Cohnella abietis: one gene and its partner. The protein of the gene in region 1 interacts with the protein of each later gene in a pairwise test. Links are inferred from orthologs where the notes say so. Each region holds a gene or a part of one and is shown on either strand. Other genes may lie near its edges.

Region 1 (4,589 bases):
AACCAAATTCCTCGAACAACGCACCCTCTGGGGCAACCAAATATTTCAAGCTATCCTTTACTCGATCAGCAGTACGTGCCAACTTACCGCCAATAGCCGGTACCTTGCGCAGTAACCAATCGAGCTCGTCTTTCGCTTTTCGATATATTTTCTCAGATCTAACTTTTCCTAAGTAATTATGAATAGCCCCTACATTCGGAGCAATCGACATTTCATTGTCGTTGAGCACAACAGTTAAATTGCGCTTCTCATGACCAATATGGTTCAATGCCTCGAGGGCCATACCGCCCGTAAGTGCACCATCCCCTATAATAGCTATAACTTTATTCGTTTTGCCTTGTAAGTCCCGCGCCAAAGCCATCCCCATCGCTGCGGATAGAGACGTGCTGCTATGGCCTGCTTCCCATACGTCATGCTCGCTTTCGCTACGCTTGACGAATCCGCACAATCCGTCCTTCTGCCGTAAAGTATTAAACCGATTTTTACGTCCGGTTAGCATCTTATGCACGTATGCTTGATGCCCTACGTCATAAATCATTTTATCTTGTGGGCTGTTATACAAATAATGCAACGCCAGCGTAAGCTCAACTACACCTAAATTAGGCGCAAGATGGCCTCCAGTGGCGGACAAGTTTTGAATAAGGAATTGGCGAATTTCTTCAGCCAACTGAGGAAGCTCGGGTAAAGTTAATTTTTTTAAGTCGGTAGGACTGTCGATATGATCGAGCAGCAAGTAATGTTCCCCGCTTTCCACAAATGGATATTGCCCCTATTATAACATATCCCCATACAATGCCCAAACAATTGCTCACTTTCAATGTAAAAGTAAAAGCTTATGCGGATTTGAGAAGCCTTATTTTTGTGAGGGCTTGTATGCTTCGTGCACAATTAAATGGGAATTTGTAGTTTTGCTGCCATGGCGATCTGATGGTATTCGAGAGCGCTATCGATAGCTGGAGAGGGGCTACGGGCGGATTAGTTGATGATGGTGGGCGCTTTTTCCAGCTTCGGAGGAACTTTGGGCGGGTTGGTGGATCGAGCGTTCGCTATCTGCGACTTCAGCGGAACTTTTGGCGCGTTAGTGAATTGGGCGTTCACTATCTCCTGCTTCTGAGGGACTTTGGGCGGGTTAGTGAATCGGGCGTTCACTATTTCTAGCTTGAGAGGAACTTGGGACGAGTTAGTGGATCGAGCGTTCACTATCTCAGGCTTTAGAGGGACTTTTGGCGCGTTAGTGTATCGGGCGTTCACTATCTCCTGCTTCCGAGGGACTTTGGGTGCGATAGTGAATCATGCGTTCACTATCTCCTGCTTTAGAGGGATTTTGGGTTCGATAGTGAACCGGGCGTTCGCTATCTACAGCTTTTGAGGGTTTTTGGGCGAGTTAGTGAATCATGCGTTCACTATCTCCTGCTTCTGAGGGACTTTGGGCGGGTTAGTGAACCGTGCGTTCGCTATCTGCAGCTATAGAGGGACTTTGGGCGGGTTAGTGAACTGTGCGTTCACTATCTCCATCTCCAGAGGGACTTTGGGCGGGTTAGTGAACCGTGCGTTCGCTATCTACAGCTTCTGAGGGACTTTGGGCGAGTTAGTGAACCGTGCGTTCGCTATCTGCAGCTATAGAGGGGTTTTTGGCGAGTTAGTGTATCAAACGTTCACTATCTCCAGCTTCAGCGAGACTTTCGGAGTATTGCTGGTGTTACTGGGGTTACTCGGGTTACTCGGGTTACTGGGCTCACTGGGCTCACTGGGCTTACTGGGCTTACTGGGCTTACTGGGCTTACTGGGCTTACTGGGGTTACTAGCCCCCCCCTGCAGCTAATCCCCTCCCGGGAGGTACTCTCATCAGGGGGGATTGTCTTGTCCAGATATGTCCCAACCATCCCGGGACTTTCCAAGGGGATTCCCGCGATATTAATGGTCCCTATCTAGTGGTCCCTATTGAGCAAGTCTTCTGCTATCTCAATTAGGCGGTCAGGATTAGCGAAATGCGCTTGGATTAGTGTTTCGTTGGCTTCTTTGGTCAGAGTGGCGACGCGCTTGCGGCTTTCATCTAGTCCGAGTAAGTAGGGATAGGTTACTTTTTCCTGGCGCTCATCGCTTTTCACCGGCTTGCCGAGCTTCTCCTCTGTTCCAACCAGATCGAGTATGTCATCTTGGATTTGGAACGCAAGTCCGACATTACGTCCGAACAAGCTTAATGCCTCAATCTGCTTGCTATCCGCTTCAGCTGAGTGTCCTCCCGCTCTGAGTGCAAAAGTAACCAAATCGCTTGTTTTGTGCAGATGAATATGCTCTAATTCCTCAAGCGTCGTTAAGCCCTGTTCGCCGAGCATATCATCAACCTGTCCACCAACCATGCCCGACACACCACCGAATCGAGACAGCTCCTCAACAACCGAAAGAACCCGATCAGCTGGCACTCCCCGTTTCAGCGCTTGTGTAGCAACATTAAATGCATGAGTAAGCAGCCCATCACCAGCCAAAATACCCATTGCCTCTCCATACACCTTATGATTCGTTAGGCGACCTCTACGATAATCATCGTTATCCATCGCTGGCAGGTCGTCATGGATTAAGGAGTAAGTATGAATCATCTCAACCGCGCAGGCAAAATGAATGGCACGCTCTGCCCAATCTGCTCTTCCAGAAACAGCTTCTGCCGCTGCAAGAACAAAAATAGGACGCAGTCGTTTCCCCCCTGCTAGCAGCGAATAGTTCATCGCCTCCCGAAGCGTTGCCGGTATAGACCATTCCAAAGGAAATACCGAACGCAATGCCTCTTCCACCGTATCACGTTGTTGCTGCATATATGTATGTAGATCAACTGATGTTTTCACGTCTCTGCCCCTTTGCTATCCTAAGCTTCTTCTTTGCCTGTGGCGAATGGCTTACGCTGCAATCCGTTATCGCCTTCCACCAGCATCTCAATTCGACGCTCAACCTGCTCAAGCTTTAACCCACACAATTTGGAGAGAGACATTCCTTCTTGAAAAAGCTCAATAGCCGTTTCCAGTGGCACATCACCGCTCTCCAGCCTAGCAACAATCGTCTCAAGTGTCTCCATCGCCTGCTCGAAGGAAAGAGCTGGTTCAACATTTTCTTTCTCGGATTTACCAATCGAGCTATTCTTAGCCATTTGCTTGCTCCTCCCCTTGGATCGCCCATACTTGACAATCCAATTTACCATCTGCCAAACGCACGTTTATACGATCACCAAGCTGGACTTCATTAATCGTACGAACAAGCGTCTTCTCATTCTCGTCATACACCAAGCTATACCCGCGCGCCATAACCTTGAGTGGACTCAAAGCATCCAGATGACGAACTAGTGAGCCGAATGTATGCTGACGTTGGCGTAAAATCCCGTTCATAGCAAGCTCTAGACCTCGAGTTGCTGCTGTCATTCTTTTTCTAGCATAGGCAGCCTGTTGGTTTGGATTAACCGCAGATAGTCTACCCGACAATCGCGACAGCTTTTCGTGCGCCCTAGCCTGCTTGGCCTGCATCAAGTAATGGAGCATATCTCTGAGTCTGTCCAGCCGCTCTGCTTGAACAAGAAGACTCCGCTTGGGCTGCGTAAAATAAGGCGATCTCACAGAATGCTGCAGTCTTTCCCTAGCTTTGGAAAGCAGCATACTGAGCGACTTTGCCATTCTTTGTTCGAGATGAGTAAGACCCTGCTTAAGCTCACCTACATGCTGAACCGCCAGCTCTGCTGCAGCCGTCGGTGTAGGAGCTCTTAAATCAGCAGCGAAATCAGATATTGTAAAATCTGTCTCATGCCCAACTGCAGAAATGACCGGAATAGAGGATGAGCGAATCGCTCTCGCTACTATTTCCTCATTAAAGGCCCACAGCTCTTCTAAAGAGCCTCCTCCGCGACCAACGATAAGTACGTCTGCTTCCCCAAGCTTATTCATCGCTTGAATAGCCTTGACGATAGACGGCGCAGCAGTAGTACCTTGAACCGTAACCGGAAATAACAAAATGTTAACAGCCGGGTTTCGACGCTCAAGGGTAATTAAGATATCGCGAACCGCTGCTCCTGTTGGAGAAGTAATGACTCCAACCGTACGCGGATAGCGGGGCAGAGGTCGTTTAACATATTCAGAGAATAACCCTTCGAGCTCAAGCTTTTTCTTCAGCTGCTCGAAGGCAAGGTAGAGGCTCCCAATTCCATCAGGCTGCATCGCGGTTGCATAAAATTGATATTGTCCATCTCTCTCATATACAGAAATACCTCCGCGAGCCAACACTTTCATCCCGTCTTTAGGAGCAAAAGGAAGCCGTTGGTTGTAGGAGGCAAACATAATACATTTAAGTCTTCCACCTTCGTCCTTCAGCGTAAAATACATATGTCCGCTAGAGTGGAAGGTGAAGTTTGAAATTTCGCCCCGCAGCCAGATGTCTTGGAGCCCGGAATCGCCTTCAAGCTTCATTTTAATAAGGCGATTAATATCGCGGATGCTTAGAGCGCGAGCCGGTTCCATCGCAAGACTTCCTTTCTATGCTTGAGTACGCTTAGCCGATTTCAAGGTGTTCGCCATTAACATCGTAATGGTCATCGGTCCTACGCCACCTGGAAC
Region 2 (3,665 bases), 1.5 Mb from region 1 along the record:
TCGCTCCACACGTGCCGTAACGGCCATGAGAATCGGAGTGCCGAATGCATAGGCGAGTGAGAACACCGTAATGAGCTGCCCTGCTGCGGCAAGTGATACCCCCATATCCTCTGCAACCATGTCCAATATACCTGCGATAATGTTTTCTGACGTTCCAACGAGAAAGCTGACGATAGCCAGCACATAAATTTTCCACGAATTTGACAACCTTATTCTAGCTCCCTTCACATACTTACATTCACTAATTTTATATTTCTAAAAATATAGAAATATAACCCAAAAAAATTACACTAACAAGCATAAACGGCTGACGCCTTCCTTTCACGACGTTCAACGTTTATGTCGAGCGATCAGATGAGTATAAGGACATTGAAGTCTATACTTCCTGATCGTACAAATAAGGCGCATATTTCTCCGCAGTCTTACGGTTCACACTATAATAAATATACGTGCCATCCTTACGTAGGGTAAGCAATCCGCATTCCGTAAGCTGCTTCAGATGGTGCGATAATGTTGAGCCAGCTACGGATTCCAGCTTGCTACTTATACTGGAGCAGCATAGATTTTGTTCCTCTGTCAGCAGCAAAGCAATCTTTAGCCTTGTCGGCTCCCCAAGTGCTTTGTACACCTTAACTGCTTGCTGGATATCTGCTTTATCCTCAACCATCTTCTTCACCTCGGCATACGCATTGTATATTTCTATATCTATCGAATTAAAGACTAGCACAATTCCTTCGAGATGTAAACTGAACATTAATCCAATTTGCAAAGAAAAGAAAAGCCGCCTCAGCAGATGAATATCCACCTGCTAAAGACAGCCTCTTCTAACATTCTCAACTTATACTGTTCCTGTGAATGCGAAAGCAGCAGGACCTGTCATGTAAATGCGGTTATTTGCTTCGTTCCAGTCAATTAACAGATCGCCACCGGCTAGGGAGATCGTCGCTTTGCGGTCGGTCAATCCGTTCAAGACAGAGGAAACTAAAGTTGCGCAAGCGCCTGTGCCACAAGCGAGCGTCGGTCCCGCACCACGTTCCCATACCCGCATATCCACTTGGTTTCGGGAATTAACTTTAGCGAACTCCACATTGATTTTACGCGGGAAAAGGGGATGCTTCTCCAGCTTAGGACCCCAAGTCGCCAAATCAAAGTTGGCTGCATCGTCTACATAAATGACACAGTGAGGATTACCCATAGAAACAGCTGTAAAAGCGAACTCACGATCATCTACTGTAATGGAATGGCCGATCACAGGATTGGCATCTATCGTTGTAGGAACATCCAATCCATTCAGAATCGGTTGTCCCATATCAACAGTAACGAGCGTAGCTACACCATTTTCCGTCGTCAATCGTACAGGTTGAACACCCGCACCTAGCGTTTCAATGGTAAGCTCCGTTTGACTTGTTAACCCGTTATCAAATACATATTTAGCTACACAGCGAATCGCGTTTCCACACTGCTCTGCTTCTGAGCCATCAGAGTTGATAATTCTCATCCGAAAATCGGCATTGTCCGATGGCAGAATATATACTAAACCGTCAGCTCCAATGCCGAAAAATCGATTGCATAATCGAATAGCCAAGTCCGCAACGTTATTAGGAAGCTCATGTTCTCCCGCTACGATAATAAAGTCATTGCCCAAGCCATGCATTTTAGTAAATTCCATTGTCCTCTGCCCCCCGCTAAAATCCGTTAATCCATTTTCTTAATCATAACGGTCATTCAGCGGGATGAGCATACAACAATCCTCTGTTTATTTGCACTTTTCCGACTATGGGTTGGGTTTATTTTTGTAAAACACTAAGGTGATCCAATGCTTTTTTTGCTCGTTCGCGAGCTTGCTCTACAGTTCCTGCAGTAGATAAGGCCACTGCTATACGCCGCCCTATCTTGGTAACTGGCTTACCAAACACACGAATTTGCGTCTGCGGGACAGACAAAGCTTCTCCAATGCCCTCTATTCGATAATCGCTTAACTCCGTTTCCGCTTTCAATGGCCTGCTAGCACCCGGAGAAACAATTTGTATTTCTGGAATAGGGTAGCCTAGAATCGCCCTTACATGTAAAGCAAATTCCGAAATATTCTGACTAGCTAATGTTACCAGACCTGTATCGTGAGGCCTTGGAGATACTTCGCTGAAATATACTTTATCCTTGGATAGGAATAGCTCTACTCCAAAAATGCCCAATCCACCCAATGCATCCGTAATTACGCCAGCTATTCTTTTCGATTCCACCAGCTGCTCCTCTGTCATTTCGTGTGGCTGCCAAGACTCGATATAGTCCCCGTCCTTCTGAATATGACCGATAGGAGGGCAGTAAGACGTTCCATTCTCAGAACGGACAGTAAGGAGTGTAATTTCCGATTCAAATGAAATAAAAGCTTCCACGATAACTCTCGTTTGCTGTACTCTGCCACCTTCCATCGCGATTGACCAGCAGCGGTCCAAATCGTCCTCAGAGCGACAAACACTTTGTCCTTTGCCAGATGAGCTCATAAGAGGCTTTACAACACATGGAAAGCCCAGTTCTCGTGCCGCTTGTCCGAATTGCTCATAAGTATCAGCAAATCGATAGCCTGCCGTTGGCAGTCCAAGTGTCTCGGATGCTAGACGCCTTATACCTTCACGATCCATTGTAAGCTGTGCCGCCCTTGCAGTAGGAATGACTTTATAGCCCTCTTCCTCAAGCTTGACGAGCTCCGCCGTGGCAATGGCTTCGATCTCTGGAACAATTAAATCTGGCTTCTCCCTCTCTATGACTCCTCGAAGAGCTTCACGATCCAGCATGTCGATAACGTAGCTGCGATGAGCAACCTGCATCGCTGGCGCATGATCATAGCGGTCTACTGCTATTGTCTCAATTCCTAGTCGCTGCGCCTCAATAATAACTTCTTTACCCAATTCTCCTGATCCGAGCAATAGCAGTTTTTTACCTATGTACATGAGCCAATTCCTCCAAGTTGTATTTAATATCGTCCATTATACACCAAGTAAGCACAAACGGCTTTCGCTGTCTTTTGGTCAAAATAAAAACTACCCCGCCGAGATAAGCTCCGGCACAGGGTAGTATTTCTTAGCAACGTTTAATGATCATTAACAAGCTCATATTATCTAGCTACATTAGGTGGGGCAGAGCTTCTGCCATAAGTGATTTTGCGATTTCTCTTTTTCTTCGCTGTGCCAAACACGCTTCCGATTCCCATTGCAAAGGTTGGGATACCAGCGGCTACAATGACAAGTGCCCAATCACGTAAATTTAACGGAACGGTTTTGAATACGGGCTGCAACGGCTCCACATATAACACCAAGAGCATGAGCACAAGAGACGATAAAACCGCCACGACTAGAAATTTATTTTCAAACATATTGCGATGGAAAATTGAGCGCGAGCTGCGGCAATCAAATACGTGAATGAGCTGTGCCATAACTAATGTCGCGAAAGCAACGGTTTGAGCATGAATAAGCTGCTGTGAATGTCCCGCTCCTTCATTGAGTGCTAGAACGAATGCGGCTAATGTGCAGATACCTATGAGAATGCCACGGCTAATTATCTTCCATCCAAGGCGGCGAGCGAAAATATTTTCTTTAGCAGAACGCGGCTTATGCTGCATCAGATCGCTCTCTGCTTGATCCACACCAAGTGCCATAGCAGGCAATCCA

Evidence for each region.
Region 2: the proteins of KCTCHS21_RS12250 (region 1) and purT interact in binary tests that used the Escherichia coli proteins (3 or more experiments, as listed by UniProt). The link is inferred for Cohnella abietis from one-to-one orthologs.

Annotation. Positions count from the first base shown.
Region 1 is NZ_AP019400.1:2,895,117-2,899,705, reverse strand. The notes cover bases 885-3,737. They hold KCTCHS21_RS12250 (polyprenyl synthetase family protein), read right to left. Parts: upstream 2,841-3,737; coding sequence 1,929-2,840; downstream 885-1,928. Other genes in these bases: xseA (exodeoxyribonuclease VII large subunit), read right to left, coding at 3,132-3,737; xseB (exodeoxyribonuclease VII small subunit), read right to left, coding at 2,861-3,139. Also shown: dxs (1-deoxy-D-xylulose-5-phosphate synthase), read right to left, coding at 1-733; more of xseA, read right to left, coding at 3,738-4,493; bifunctional methylenetetrahydrofolate dehydrogenase/methenyltetrahydrofolate cyclohydrolase FolD, read right to left, coding at 4,509-4,589.
Region 2 is NZ_AP019400.1:4,386,825-4,390,489, forward strand. What follows is about bases 869-3,665. They hold purT (phosphoribosylglycinamide formyltransferase 2), read right to left. Parts: upstream 2,949-3,665; coding sequence 1,788-2,948; downstream 869-1,787. Other genes in these bases: dapF (diaminopimelate epimerase), read right to left, coding at 869-1,669; KCTCHS21_RS19285 (calcium-translocating P-type ATPase, SERCA-type), read right to left, coding at 3,113-3,665. In the rest of the region: KCTCHS21_RS19265 (MFS transporter), read right to left, coding at 1-207; KCTCHS21_RS19270 (ArsR/SmtB family transcription factor), read right to left, coding at 377-667; more of dapF, read right to left, coding at 839-868. UniProt on the Escherichia coli protein: Involved in the de novo purine biosynthesis. Catalyzes the transfer of formate to 5-phospho-ribosyl-glycinamide (GAR), producing 5-phospho-ribosyl-N-formylglycinamide (FGAR). Formate is provided by PurU via hydrolysis of 10-formyl-tetrahydrofolate.